Regions from separate parts of the Bradyrhizobium algeriense genome, predicted to be linked through region 2. Evidence: predicted binding sites of a transcription regulator. Region 2 holds the regulator's gene; the other holds the start of a gene.
What was found. The regulator PhoB, encoded in region 2, activates phosphate uptake and scavenging genes when phosphate is short. The targets are predictions, from matches to a motif close to TGTCATNNANCTGTCAT.
Positions count from the first base shown of each region.

Region 1: the regulator PhoB is predicted to act here: its motif matches at 3,410-3,426, upstream of V1286_RS13370 (RNA degradosome polyphosphate kinase).

Region 1 is NZ_JAZHRV010000001.1:2,717,957-2,725,518, forward strand. Features, by position in the region: gene ppx (exopolyphosphatase) at 1-1,124, opposite strand, end outside; gene V1286_RS13370 (RNA degradosome polyphosphate kinase) at 1,137-3,335, opposite strand; gene V1286_RS13375 (P-loop NTPase family protein) at 3,485-4,162, opposite strand; gene V1286_RS13380 (CDP-alcohol phosphatidyltransferase family protein) at 4,261-4,803, opposite strand; gene purM (phosphoribosylformylglycinamidine cyclo-ligase) at 4,953-6,026, shown strand; gene purN (phosphoribosylglycinamide formyltransferase) at 6,023-6,676, shown strand; gene V1286_RS13395 (glutathione S-transferase family protein) at 6,731-7,462, shown strand.
Region 2 is NZ_JAZHRV010000001.1:7,755,696-7,763,257, reverse strand. Features, by position in the region: gene V1286_RS37200 (LysR family transcriptional regulator) at 1-325, opposite strand, end outside; gene V1286_RS37195 (tripartite tricarboxylate transporter substrate-binding protein) at 415-1,434, shown strand; gene V1286_RS37190 (protocatechuate 3,4-dioxygenase) at 1,442-2,020, shown strand; gene phoB (phosphate regulon transcriptional regulator PhoB) at 2,034-2,735, opposite strand; gene phoU (phosphate signaling complex protein PhoU) at 2,747-3,463, opposite strand; gene pstB (phosphate ABC transporter ATP-binding protein PstB) at 3,475-4,296, opposite strand; gene pstA (phosphate ABC transporter permease PstA) at 4,293-5,138, opposite strand; gene pstC (phosphate ABC transporter permease subunit PstC) at 5,143-6,141, opposite strand; gene pstS (phosphate ABC transporter substrate-binding protein PstS) at 6,292-7,302, opposite strand; gene V1286_RS37155 (sensor histidine kinase) at 7,444-7,562, opposite strand, start outside.

The sequences.
Region 1 (7,562 bases), 5.0 Mb from region 2:
CCGCGATGGTCGGGATGCACCCGCCATCCGATGTCGGAGAGCAGGCAGGCGGCGTGGCGCAGGCGGCGGTCTTCCTCGGTCTCCCGCAACTTCACGACTCGCACCAGCCGGTCGGTCCAGGCCACCAGTTCCTCGGCGTGGCGCGCGGAGCGCGAAAGTAGCCCGTTGAGGGTTTGCGCGGCGCAGATGAATCCGTCCTTGGCACGCTCCTGCGGCGGCAGCATCTCGTAGAGCAGGCCTTCGCGCACGCCGAAGGTCGAAAACACGATTGTCTTCGGCTTGCCGACGCGGATGATGTATTCGAGCACCAGCGCCGCATAGGTGAGGAGCGGACGCCGGGCGTCGGCGACCACTTCGATATCGGCGAGCATGTTGGCCGCCGCGAGCCGGCGCAGGCGCCGCGCGAAATCCAGCGCGTCGGCGGCCGGCAACTCATAGCCGTGCATCACCCGCAGCGGATAGCCGCTCTGGACGATGTGGATGCGCGCCAGCGCGCGCCAGGTGCCGCCGACGGCGTAGAAGGTGCGGCCACTGCCGGCCTTGAGCTGGGCCACGTCGGACAGATTGCTGCTGACAATGCGTTCGGCGCGCTTCAGCGATTTGTCCGACAGGTCCTGCAGCGCCAGGCTTCCCAGCGGCAGCGTGACGCCGCTGTGGACGCGGTTTTTCTGCACGTCGATCAGTTCGAGCGAGCCGCCGCCGAGATCGCCGACGATGCCGTCGGGATTGTGGATGCCGGAGACGACGCCGAGTGCGGAAAGTTTTGCCTCGCGCGGCCCCGACAGGATTTCAATGCTGGCGCCGCAGATGCGCTCGGCCTTGGCGATGAAGTCGGGACCGTTCTTGGCGTCGCGGCAGGCCGCAGTGGCGATGGCGAAGACGCGTCCCACCTGCTGGATGCGGCACAGCGCCCGGAATCGCCGCAGCGCCGTCAGCGCCTTGGCAACCGCGTCCTCGGCCAAAAGGCCGGTGCTCTGCACCTCGCGGCCGAGCCCGCACAGCGCCTTTTCGTTGAAGATGGTGACGAGGCTGCGCGCCATCGTCTCATAGACGACGAGACGAACCGAGTTCGAACCGATGTCGATGACGGCGACGCTGGAAGCGCGCTTGCGCGGTCGCTTCACAGCCGGAACTCCTTATGGGGATTGCTGGCGTTCGTTACGGCGCGTAAGGCGGCGCGGCGAAGATTCCTTGAGAGACTTTCCACGGCCTGACAGACTCGGATTCGTCATGAAATAGTTGTGTAGATTGAACGGCTCTTCGCCTTTCGCGGCCTTCATACGCGTTGACGACCCGTCCGGCAACAACTGCCAGCTCTGCTCGGTATCCTTCAGGTTCGCGACCATGATCTGTTCGAGAACCTGCTGATGCACCGTGGGATTTTGCAATGGACAGAGGATTTCAACGCGGCGGTCGAGGTTCCGCGGCATCATGTCGGCGGACGAGATATACACAGCCGCCTTCGGGCCGGGCAGGCCTTGCCCCATACCAAAGCAGTAGATTCGGCCATGCTCCAGGAATCGGCCGATGATGGATTTGACCCGGATGTTCTCGGAAAGTCCTGGAATGCCCGGCCGCAGACAGCAGATGCCGCGCACCACCAGTTCGATCGACACGCCCGCTTGCGAGGCCTCGTACAGCGCGTCGATGACATCAGGGTCGACCAGCGAGTTCATCTTCATCCAGATCACGCCCGGCTTGCCGTGCCTGGCGTGATTGGCCTCGCCCTTGATATGTTCGATGATGCGCTTGCGTAGCGTCAGCGGCGACACCGCCATCCGCTCGATGTCGCTCGGCTCGGCATAGCCGGTGATGTAGTTGAACACGCGTGCCGCATCGCGGCCGATGATCGGGTCCGAAGTGAAGTAGGAAAGATCGGTATAGATGCGCGCCGTCACCGGATGGTAGTTGCCGGTGCCGGTATGGACGTAGGTCGTCAGGTTGCCGCCCTCGCGCCGCACCACCATCGACAGCTTGGCGTGGGTCTTCAGTTCGAGAAAGCCGTACACCACTTGCACGCCGGCGCGTTCGAGGTCGCGCGCCCAGCGGATATTGGCTTCCTCGTCGAACCGCGCCTTCAACTCGATCAGGGCGGTTACCGATTTGCCGGCTTCCGCAGCCTCGGCGAGCGCGCGCACGATCGGCGAATTGTTCGAAGTGCGGTAGAGCGTCTGCTTGATGGCGACCACGTCGGGGTCGCGTGCCGCCTGTTGCAGGAACTGCACGACGACGTCGAAGGATTCGTAAGGGTGATGGACGATCAGGTCCTTCTGCCGGATCGCGGCGAAGATGTCGCCACCATGGTCGCGCACCCGCTCGGGATGGCGCGGCACGTAGGGCATGAATTCGAGGTCGGGCCGGTCGAGCCGCGTGAGCTGCGAGAGTTCGTTCATCGCCAGCACGCCGTCGACCAGAAATACCTCATCGTCGTCGGCGGCAAGCGCCTGCTGCACGAAGCCCCGCAGCGCTTCCGGCATCTTGGCTTCCATCTCGAGGCGGATCACCGATCCCCGGCGCCGTCGCTTCAGCGCACTCTCAAACAGGCGGACCAGATCTTCGGCCTCTTCCTCGATTTCGAGTTCGGAGTCCCGGATGATGCGGAAGGCGCCCTGGCCCTTGACGGTGTAGCCGGGGAACAGACGGCCGATGAACAGGCCCGTGGCCTGCTCCAGCGGGATCAGGTGCACCGCGCCATCCTTGCCGGCGGGCATGCGGATGAACCGGTCGATCTTGCCGGGCATGCGGATCAGCGCATTCATCGCCTTGCCGTCGGATACCCGCGACAACTGCAGCGCGATGGTGAAGCCGAGGCTCGGGATGAACGGGAACGGGTGCGCCGGATCGATGGCAAGCGGCGTCAGCAGCGGGAAGATGTTGCGGAGGAAGTGATCCTCGAGCCAGCTTCGCTCCGCCTTGGTGAAGTCGTGGCCGTCGACGAGCACGATGCTGGCCTCCGACAGGGTGGTGCGCAGATCGCGCCAGATGGCCTGCTGGTCGGAGGCGAGTTCCGAAACGTTCTTGTTGATGAGTACGAGCTGCTCCAACGGCGTCAGGCCGTCGGGGCTGCGCTCGGCAATGCCTTCACGGACCTGCGCCTTGATGCCGGCGACGCGGACCATGAAGAACTCATCAAGGTTATTGGCGGAAATCGACAGGAACCGGACCCGTTCCAGCACGGGATGGCCGGGATTGACCGATTCCTCGAGCACCCGGCGGTTGAAATGCAGCCAGGATAGTTCCCGATTGATGAATCGTTCCGGGCTCGTGGCAATAGAGGGTGGAGCCTCGACAACTGGTTCTTTTTCTTTTATTTCAATAACTTGCGCCGATTCCATAAGGCTTTGATCCATCTCGGGAGAGGCGTAGGGCTAGTTTAAGGGGAATGCAGCTCACAGCATGTGATACGCCGATGACGTTTCAATGACATTGATGTTCCGCCGACAGCCGCCGTCAAGGCGGCAGGACGCAGCATGCGCCTTGCCAATCAGGCGTTGCGCAGCAGTTCCACAGCCAGTGCCCGGGTCACCGGCCGGCCGAGCCGCAGCGCCTCGGTATCCAGCAGGTCGACCGCCTGGCGGGCGGCGGCATAGGAGCGCTCGATCCGGGTGACGAGGTAGCTCACGACCGTCTCGTCGATGCTCAATTGGCGGTCCGCGCAGAATTTGACGATCAGGCCGCGAAACAGCAGGTCGTCGGGCGGCAAAAGCGACACGACGGGCGCGGCGCGCAGCCGCGACCTGAGATCGCGCAGTTCGACCTCGAATGCGACAGGCGGGACGCGCCCCGTGATCAGGACAAAGGCCTCGTCCTCGCGCGCGAGGTTCAGAAGGTGAAACATCGCGCGTTCGTCGAAATCGCCGGGCTTGAGGTCGTCGACCACCAGGGCGCCTGTGGCGAGTGCGCCGGGGACGGCGGCGGGGTTAAGCGCGTGCGCCGATATCGCGCGCGCGCCGGCCTGTTCGGCCCAGATCGCGGCGAGATGGCTTTTGCCGGAGCCCTCCGGTCCCACCAGCAGCATGATGCGGTTCGGCCAGTCCGGCCAGCTTTCGATCAGCGCGAGAGCGGCTTCGTTGGCCGGCCCTTCGAGGAAATTGTCGCGGGTCAGGCTCTCCGCATGCGGCAGCGCAAGGGCTAGCTGACGAGGTTGAACGCGGACTGCCACGCAAGTCTCCAGGCCGGGATCTTACGGCCTTCATAGCGTTTTCTAGCGAAGTGGGCACCGGTTCGCGTGAAGAAAGCGCGTCAAAACAAAAAGGACGGTTACCGCGCTTCGATCGTGCTCATGTGCCGCACCCACTCGACGAGATAGAGCGAGACCGAAACCAAAGTAAAGACCGTAACAAAACCCATCAGGATCACGTCATAAGGCGCCGGTTTGAAATTGAAACCGAGCGACGCCAGCACCAGTGCCGCGAACGCCACCTGCGCCACCGTGTTGAGCTTCGACACCATCAGCGGTTTCATCGGGATCGGCTTGTCGAACAGCCACGACACGATCACGGCCGTGACGATCATGATGTCCCGTGACACCACGAGGATGACGATCCAGCGCGGAACCGCGCCCCAGATGCCGAGCGCGACATAGATCGACACCAGCAGCGCCTTGTCGGCGAGCGGATCGAGCAGGGCGCCCAGTTCGCTCTGCATGTTGAACCGCTTGGCGAGAAAGCCGTCGACGGCGTCGCTGACGCCGGCAATGACGAAGATTGCGAACGCAATCTCCATCTGGCTGGAAACGATCGCCCAGACGATGACCGGCACCAGAATGATGCGGCCCAGCGTAATGATATTCGGAATACTCAACTCGGTCGCTTCCCGGCTCCCGGCCTAAATCCGGCCCCTGGCGGGTTCTGCCGGTTCTTATCTACATAGTATATGCGTCAAGCGCTTGCGAGCCATTGCAGGATCGCGGAATTCCTCGTAACCAGCCGTCATCATACTGGAATTTGGGCATGATCGACCGCAAAAACGGGCTCACTTACGCCGATTCGGGCGTTGATATCGATGCGGGGAACCGCCTGGTCGATCTCATCAAGCCGATGGTCCGCGCCACCGCGCGGGCGGGCGCGGACGCCGAAATCGGCGGATTCGGCGGCCTGTTCGACCTCAAGGCGGCGGGTTTCAAGGATCCCGTCCTGGTGGCGGCGACCGACGGCGTGGGCACCAAGGTCAAGATCGCGATCGAGACCGGCCTGCATGGCGGCATCGGCATCGACCTGGTGGCGATGTCGGTCAACGACCTCGTGGTGCAGGGCGCGGAACCGCTGTTCTTCCTCGACTATTTTGCCTGCGGCAAGCTCGACCCCGAGGCGGCCGCAGCCATCGTGGCCGGCGTCGCCGAGGGGTGTCGGGAATCCGGCTGCGCCCTGATCGGCGGCGAGACCGCTGAGATGCCTGGGCTCTACAAGGACGGCGATTACGATCTCGCGGGCTTTGCGGTGGGAGCCGCCGAGCGCGGCACGCTGCTGCCCAGCGGGGATATCGCCGTGGGCGACGCGGTGATCGGATTGGCCTCGTCGGGGGTGCACTCCAACGGCTTTTCGCTGGTCCGCAAGATCGTCGAGCAATCCCGCGTGGCTTTCGACGCGCCGGCGCCGTTCTCGCCGGTCATGACGCTCGGCGGCGCGCTACTGGCGCCGACGCGGCTCTATGTGAAATCCTGCCTGCGTGCGATTCGCGAGACCGGCGCGATCAAGGGGCTCGCCCACATCACCGGCGGCGGCTTCACTGACAACATTCCGCGCGTGCTGCCGAAGCATCTCGGCGTCGGCATCGATCTGGCGCGGCTGCCGGTGCTGCCGGTGTTCAAATGGCTGGCGGAGCAGGGCGGCATCGCCGAACTCGAATTGCTGCGCACCTTCAACTGCGGCATCGGCATGATCGCCATCGTCAGGCCGGATGCGATCGAGAAGGTGACGGAAATTTTGACCGCAAGCGGCGAGACCGTCGCCTTGCTCGGCGAAGTGATCCCGGCTACGGGCGAACATCGCGTGGTCTACAACGGTCACCTCGATCTTTCGCAATGAAGCGCCGTGTCGCCATCCTGATTTCCGGGCGCGGCTCGAACATGGCCGCGCTGATCGATGCGGCCAAGGCTGCGGATTTTCCGGCCGAGATCGTTGCCGTCATTTCCAACCGGAGCGACGCCTTGGGGCTCGAGCGGGCAGCCGCAAGTGGCATCCCGACGATCGTCATTGAGAGCAAGCCGTTCGGCAAGGATCGCGCGGGCTTCGAAGCCGTCCTGCAGCCGGCGTTGGAAGAAAAGAAGGTCGAGCTGATCTGCCTCGGCGGGTTCATGCGGCTGTTCACCGCCGAATTCGTGCAGCGCTGGTACGGCAGGATGCTCAACATCCATCCCGCGTTGCTGCCGTCGTTCCCCGGTCTCGATCCGCACGGCCAAGCGTTACGGGCCGGGGTCAAGATCTCGGGCGCGACCGTGCACTTCGTGATCCCCGAAACCGACGCCGGCCCGATCGTGATGCAGGGTGCGGTGACGGTGGCCGATGACGACACGGCGGAGACTTTGTCGCAGCGCATTCTCGGCATCGAGCATCGGATCTATCCGGAGGCGCTGCGCTTGCTCGCGAGCGGCAAGCTTCGCCTCGAAGGCGATATTTGCAGGTTCGCCGACAGCGCCGACCGCGACGGCACCCTGATTTCGCCGCGGACGATCTGATATTATCTGCCGGTGCGCGCCGTAAAACCGCGCTCTGCAAATCATCGAGGTTCCATGATCACGCTCTATGGCTCCGGGCCCAATTTCGGCCTTCCCGACGCAAGCCCGTTCGTGACCAAGGCCGAGACCTTGTTACGGATGTCGAAACTCCCGTTCGAAAAGGCGCTGATGAGCTTTACGAAGGCGCCCAAGGGCAAGATCCCCTACATCGAGGACGACGGCCAGTTGCTCGGCGACTCCACGCTGATCCGCTGGCACCTCGAAAAGAAATACGGGATCGATTTCGACCAGGGCCTCAGCGCCGAGCAGCTTGCCATCGCCTGGGCGTTCGAGAAAATGGCGGAGGACAATCTATATTGGGCCAGCGTCTATTTCCGCTGGATGATCGATGACAATTTCCGCAAGGGGCCGGTCAATTTCTTCAAGGGCGTGCCTGCGCCGGTCCGGCCCGTTGTCGCCTCGATGATCCGCCGCCGCCTGCGCAAGACGTTGCACGGCCAGGGAATCGGCCGTCACTCCGCCGACGAGATTACCGCGATCGGAATCCGCTCGATCGATGCGATGGCGGCCTATCTCGGCGACAAGCCGTTCTTCATGGGCAGTGAGCCTGCCGGCATCGACGCGACGATGTTTGCCTTCGCGGTCAGCGCGATTTGTCCGCTGTTCGAATCGGATTTGCAGCGGGCGGCCGCAAGCCATGCCAATTTGCGGCGGTATGTCGGCCGGATGACCGCGCGATTCTATCCAGAACTCCAGGAGATCGCGGGCTGCCAGGCCGCAGCCTGAATGCTGGGGCAGGGCGTTCGCAAGGTTTGGCGACTGCCGGAGACGTCGTCGCCGTGCCGCGCGAGCTGTGGCAGCCGAACAACAATGATGCGTATTCGGC
Region 2 (7,562 bases):
CGGTGCATCCCACCCTCACCTCGCCCGAGTTTGGATCGGACAAATGTTGGAGCGAGCGAAGGCCTTGTTGCATCTCGTCGAAGACATTGATGCCGCATCGAAGCAACACCTCGCCATAGGCCGTGAGTTCGGCGCCCTGCGAGCCTCGATCGAACAATCGCACGCCGAGCGTGCCTTCAATTTCGGATATCGCCTTGGAGACGGCAGGATGTGAAATTCTGAGCCTGGCAGCCGCCTTCGCCATGCTGCCGGTGTCGGCAACCGCCATCACAATATGAAGGTCCCGCAACTTGATGCGGCGGCCAATTCGATCCGACCAGTCCATTCGGGCTTAACCCAGCGGTTACAGGGATGCCGCAATTTTCGGTCTACCAGATAATGCCCCGGTCGACCAGAGTTGGCGGCGGTTCGATGATGACCGACCGGACAAATTCGCTGGAGAAGGACGATCACATGATCACGAAGCGAAGATTCGTATCGATGGCGTGCGCGGGCGGCCTCGCCGCCATTGTCCCCGACGCGATCCGCATGGCGAGCGCCCAGACAGCTTCGCGGATGCTGGTGGGGTTCGGTGCGGGGGGCGCGATCGACGTGATTGCGAGGAGGCTCGTTGAGGGAATGAAGGATCAATCACTTTCATTCATCGTCGACAATCGTCCCGGCGCCGGCGGGCGTCTGGCGCTCGGCGCGCTGAAAAGCGGCCCGGCCGATGGCACGGCGATGATCCTGACGCCCGCCTCCAGCTTCGCCGTATTTCCCCACGTCTACAAGTCGCTGGGCTATGATGCGTTCAAGGATTTCGCTCCCGTCACCACAGTCTGCTCCTTTCCATTTCTGATCACCATCGGTCCGATGGTGCCTGCCGACGTCAGGACGCTGGCCGATTTCGTGAAATGGTGCGCGGCTAATCCCAAGCAAGCCACCTACGGTACGGCGGCGGCCGGGTCGATGCTGCACTTCACCGGCGTGAGCCTGGCCAAAGCGGGCAGGTTCGAATTCGTGCATCTGCCCTATGGCGGCCCCGGCGGCATTCAGGATCTGATCGGCGGTCAAATCGCCGCTACGATCTATCCAATCGGCACTGCACTGCCGCATGTGCAATCCGGCGCCATAAGGGCACTGGCGACAACTGGATCGCAACGATCCCCGCTGCTTCTCGATGTGCCGACGGTTCGGGAGGCCGGATATTCCGCGCTCGAAGCCAACGAGTGGTTTGGCGTCTTCGTTCCGGCAAATACGCCTGCCGGAACGGTGAACCGCCTCAATGAGGCGATCCGCGCGGTGGTGAACACCGACGCCTTCAAAACGGCCTTGGCCAAGCTTTCCGTAGATCCCGCCGGCCAAACGCCGAAGGAATTTGCGCAACTGATCAAATCCGATTTCGACCGTTGGGCCCCAATTGTCCAGGCCTCCGGCTTTACGCCAGAAGATTGAGGGGGTCATGGACAACTCAACGGGCACGCGGCTGCACCGGACACCGGACCAGATTCTCGGTCCCTACTTCCCGACCGGGCAGACGCCGGCCTCACAGGCCGACCTGACCTCGGTCAAGGGTTTCGAGGGGTGTGCGCAGGGAGAAATCATCGAGGTCACAGGGAGGGTGCTCAATCTCGACGGCGAACCCGTTCGCGGGGTACCCGTCACGATCTGGCAGGCCAACAGCTTTGGCCGCTACGTGCATGCCAACGACCTAAATCCTGCGCCGCTCGATCCCCACTTTGTCGGTTGCGTCGGCATTCTATCTGATAGCGACGGCGTCTATCGGATCAAAACCGTCAAGCCTGGAGCTTATCCCGCAGGTCCAGATTGGATGCGCCCGCCTCATATCCACTTCGAAGTTCACGGCCGATTCGAGCGGCTGATCACCCAGATGTATTTTCCCGGCGAGCCGCTCAATGCCTGCGACAGGCTGCTCAACGCTGCGCTGCGTCCCGATCTGCTGATTGCAGAGCCACTTCCATCGGAAGATGGAGCAGACCATCGCGTTCTGAATTTCGATATCGTTCTTGCGCGGGGCTGACTTCGGTCGCGCCCTACTCCACCTTCGCAAACCTGTCATCCAGCGCATAACCCGCGCCGCGCACGGTGCGGATCGGGTCCTGTTCGCGGCCCGGGTTGAGCAGTTTGCGCAGGCGGCCGATATGGACGTCAACGGTGCGCTCGTCGATATAGATGTCGCGGCCCCAGACGCTGTCGAGCAACTGCTCGCGGCTGAAGACGCGGCCGGGATGCTCGAGAAAAAATTCCAGCAGGCGATACTCGGTCGGGCCGAGATCGATGGAGCGGCCCGAACGCGCGACGCGGCGTTTTTCGCGGTCGAGTTCGATGTCGCCATAGGTGAGCACGGTGGCGAGCCGCTCGGGACTTGCCCGCCGCAGCAGGCCCTTCACCCGCGCCAGCAGCTCCGGCACCGAGAACGGCTTGACGATGTAATCGTCGGCGCCGGTCGCCAGGCCCCGCACCCGCTCGCTCTCCTCGCCGCGTGCCGTGAGCATGATGATCGGCAATTGCTTGGTCTCCGGCCGGGCGCGCAGGCGGCGGCAGAGTTCGATGCCTGACAGCCCCGGCAGCATCCAGTCGAGCACGACGAGATCCGGCACGCGCTCCTTCAGCCGCGTATCGGCGTCGTCGCCGCGGGCGACGGTTTCGACGTCATAGCCTTCAGCATCGAGGTTGTAGCGCAACAGCGTGGTCAGCGCTTCCTCGTCCTCGACCACCATTATGCGCGCGCTCATTCTTGTATCCCTCAGCTATTCGGTATCGTGGTCGCAAACGTCGTCATGTCGCCCTTGGGGCGCTGGTCGAGCATCTGCTGTCCCTCGATCATGTAGAATACGGTTTCGGCGATGTTGGTGGCGTGGTCGCCGATCCGTTCGATGTTCTTGGCGCAGAACATCAAATGAATGCAGAACGAGATGTTGCGCGGATCCTCCATCATGTAGGTGAGGAGTTCGCGGAACAGCGAGGTGCAGATGGCGTCGACTTCCTCGTCGCCCTTCCAGACCGCCATAGCCGCCGGCAGGTCGTGCGCCGCATAGGCATCCAGCACCGACTTGACCTGCGACTGCACCAGATCGGTCATGTGCTCGAGGCCGCGGATCAGCTTCAGCGGCTGGAAATCGTTCTCCAGCGCGGCGACCCGCTTGCCCATGTTCTTGGCGAGGTCGCCGATCCGCTCCAGATCGGTAGCAACCCGCATGGCGCCGACGATTTCGCGCAGGTCGATCGCCATCGGCTGGCGCCGCGCGATGGTCAGCACCGCGCGTTCCTCGATTGCATGCTGCAGGCGGTCGATTTCAACGTCGGCAGCGACAACGCGCTTGCCGAGCGCGACGTCGCGGCGGATCAGCGCATCGACGGATTCGGTGATCATGCGCTCGACCAGGCCGCCCATCTCGGCGACCAGGCGGGTCAATTCCTGAAGATCGCTGTCAAATGCCTTGGCGGTGTGTTCAGAAGCCATGTGTTATCTCCTCAACCGAACCGGCCGGTGATGTAGTCCTGGGTGCGTCGATCGCTCGGCGAGGTAAAAATCCTGTTGGTGTCGTCGAACTCGATCAGCTCGCCGAGATACATGAAGGCGGTTTTGTCCGAGACGCGGGCCGCCTGCTGCATGTTATGGGTGACGATGGCGATGGTGTAATCCTCCGCCAGTTCCTGGATCAGTTCCTCGATCTTGGCGGTCGAGATCGGGTCTAGCGCCGAGCACGGCTCGTCGAACAAAATCACCTCGGGCCGCACCGCGACCGTGCGCGCGATGCAGAGCCGCTGCTGCTGGCCGCCGGACAGCGAGAGGCCCGAGGCGTTCAGCTTGTCCTTGACCTCGTTCCACAGCGCGCCGCCGCGCAGCGCCTTCTCGACCCGGCCATCCATCTCGGACTTGGAGATCTTCTCATAGAGGCGGATGCCGAAGGCGATGTTTTCGTAGATCGTCATCGGGAACGGCGTCGGCTTCTGGAACACCATGCCGACGCGGGCCCGCAGCAGATTGAGGTCGAGCTTGGGGTCGAGGATGTTGGTCTGGTCGAGCATCAATTGCCCGGTCGCCTTCTGGCCGGGATAGAGATCGTACATCCGGTTGAAGATCCGCAGCAGCGTGGACTTGCCGCAGCCGGACGGGCCGATGAAGGCGGTGACGCGGTGGGTGCCGAGCGTCAGGTTGATGTTCTTCAGCGCGTGATGGTCGCCATAGTAAAAGTTCAGGCCGCGGGCGGTCACCTTGGGCGCGGCCTCGGGCAGCGCCACCTGCGGAACGGGCCCGCTCGCGGAACTCACGGATACGGAGAGATCGGTCATTTGGATGTCCTCTCGGCGCCGAGAATGCGCGCGCCAATATTCAGGGCAAGTACGGTGAGCGTGATCAAGAGCGCCCCGCTCCAGGCGAGCTGTTTCCAGTAGACATAGGGGCTCTGCACGAAGTTGTTGATGGTGACCGGCAGGTTGGCCATCGTCTTGGTCATGTCCAGGCTGAAGAACTGGTTCGAAAGCGCGGTGAACAGCAGCGGCGCGGTTTCACCGGCGACGCGGGCGGTGGCGAGCAGCACGCCGGTGATCAGGCCTGAGCGGGCCGCACGATAGGCGATCCGCCGGATCACCAGCGAGCGCGGCAGGCCGAGCGCGGAGGCCGCCTCGCGCAGCGGATTGGGCACCAGCCCCAGCATGTCCTCGGTGGTGCGCACCACGACGGGGATCACGATCACGGCGAGCGCCAGACAGCCGGCAAAGGCCGAGAAGCCGCCCATCGGCACCACGATGGCGCCGTAGATGAACAGGCCGATAATGATCGACGGCGCGCTCAGCAGGATGTCGTTGATGAAGCGGATCACCGAGGTGAGCCTGTCGTGCTTGCCGTATTCGGCGAGGTACGTGCCGGCGAACAGGCCGAGCGGCGCGCCGATGCCGACCCCGATCACGGTCATCATGATCGAGCCGATGATGGCGTTGCGCAGGCCGCCATCGGTCGAACCCGGCGGCGGCGTATCCTGGGTGAAGACGGCAAGATTCAAGCCGGCAAGGCCGTTGTAGAACAGCGTGAACAGGATCAGCGCCAGCCAGGTCACGCCGAACAGCGCAGCTCCCAGGCACAGGAACTTGATGATGATATTGTTGCGGCGGCGGGATGCGTAAATCGGGTTCATGGTGCTAGTTCCCCGCCTTCTTTTCCAGCCGCATCAGCATCAGCCGCGCGGCTGCGAGCACGAAGAACGTCAGAACGAACAGCAAGAGACCAAGCAGGATCAGGCCGGATTGATGCAGCCCGTCGCTCTCGGCGAATTCGGACGCGATGGCGGCTGAGATCGTGGTGCCCGGCGCGAAGATCGAGGACTGGATCTTGAACGAATTGCCGATGATGAAGGTGACCGCCATCGTCTCGCCGAGCGCGCGGCCAAGCGCCAGCATGATGCCGCCGATCACGCCGACCCTTGTGTAGGGGATGACGACGTTGCGAACGACTTCCCAGGTGGTGCAGCCGACGCCATAGGCGGCTTCCTTCAGCACCGGCGGCACCGTCTTGAAGACGTCGACCGAGATCGCGGTGATGAAGGGCAGCACCATGATCGCAAGGATCAGCGCGGCGTTGAACAGGCTGAGATAGGACGGGGGACCGGCGAAGATCGTGCCCAGCACGGGGACGCCGTCGAACACGCTGATCATGAAGGGCTGGAAGGTGTTGGCCAGGAACGGGCCCAATATGAAGAAGCCCCACATGCCGTAGATGATCGAGGGAATGCCGGCGAGCAGCTCGACCGCAAGTCCAATGGGGCGGCGCAGCCAGATCGGGCAGATCTCGGTGAGGAAAATCGCGATGCCGAGGCCGACGGGAATGGCGATCATCATCGCGATCACGGAGGTGATCAGCGTGCCGTAGATCGGGCCGAGCGCGCCGAGAACAGGCGGATCGGCCGACGGCGCCCAGCGCTGCGTCCACAGGAAGGCTACGCCATATTCGCGGATGGCGGGCCAAGCGCCGACGATCAGCGAAATGATGATGCCGCCCAGGATGAGGAGAACCGAGATCGCGCAGGCGCGCGTGATCCAATAGAAGGTGACGTCGCCGAGCTTGAACGCGCTGAGAGCCCTTGCGCGATCATAAGGTCCGGCAGCCTCCATTGCGTCGCTATCAACCGCCATTTCTGCCACGCCCAATCCCCTTTACTATAGCCCAATGACCCGGACTTCGGTGCACGGCTTTTTCGGCTCGCGCATTGTTCTTGCCTCTCCTGTCCCGAGAGGGGTGCTCAACCCCGGACACCCCGGGTTGAGCGATCGTGTTGCGAGGCGCAGGCCCGATCAGCTCTTGATCTCGGCCGACCAGGTCTTTTCGATCAGCTTGACGACCGATTCCGGCATCGGGATGTAGTCGAGTTCTTCGGCCATCTTGGCGCCCCTCTCGAACGACCATTTGAAGAACTTGATGGCTTCCTGGGACGCTGCCTTGTCGGTTGCAGCCTTGTGCATCAGGATGAAGGTCGCTGCGGTGATCGGCCAGGAGGCTTCGCCGGGCTGGTCGGTAAGGATCACGTAGTAGCCGGGCGCCTTGGCCCAGTCGGCGTTGGAGGCGGCCGCCTGGAACGCTGCGATGGTCGGCTGCACGGTCTTGCCGGCCTTGTTGATCATCGCCGCATAGGTCAGCTTGTTCTGCTTGGCGTAGGCATATTCGACATAACCGATCGCGTTCTTGGTCTGGCCGACATTGCCGGCAACGCCTTCATTGCCCTTGGCGCCGACGCCGGTCGGCCATTCGACCGCGGTGCCCATGCCGACCTTGGCTTTCCAGTCGGCGCTCGACTTCGAGAGGTAGTCGGTGAAGTTGAAGGTGGTGCCCGAACCGTCGGAGCGGCGCACCACGGTGATGGCGTCAGCCGGCAGCTTCAGCTTCGGATTGAGTTTTGCGATCGCGGCATCGTCCCACTTCTTGATCTTGCCGAGATAGATGTCGCCGAGCACTTCGCCCGAGAGCACGAGTTCGCCCGGCTTGATGCCTTCGAGGTTCACGACCGGCACGATCGCGCCCATCACCATCGGCCACTGCACCAGGCCGTCCTTCTCGAGCTGCTCATGCTTGAGCGGCGCGTCGGTAGCGCCGAAGGTCACGGTCTTGGCCTGGATCTGCTTGATGCCGGCGCCGGAGCCGATCGACTGGTAGTTCAGACCGTTGCCGGTCTCCTTCTTGTAGGCGTCCGCCCACTTCGAATAGATCGGGAAGGGGAAGGTGGCGCCCGCGCCGGTGATATCGGCAGCGAAGGCCGACGTCGAAGCGGCGACCAGGCCGGCAGCGACGATTGTCCTGAGGAAATTCATGGTGGTCTCCATCTGGTGAGCGAAGCGCCTGTTGCGCCCGATCGCGCTCACGTGCCGCTCATCTAGGAGCGGTCGATAGAGCTTTTACGAAGGTTCGGTGACAGTTGGATGACACAACCAAGCAATTGAAATCGCTTGTATTTATAGCGCTGATGGGGTCTTCGCCTGGGGAAAACAGGCGGTAAAGACCGCGCCGTTTTTGGGCACGCTTTCGATCAAAAGCCGGCCGCGATGGCGGTTAAGAATATGTTTCACCAAGG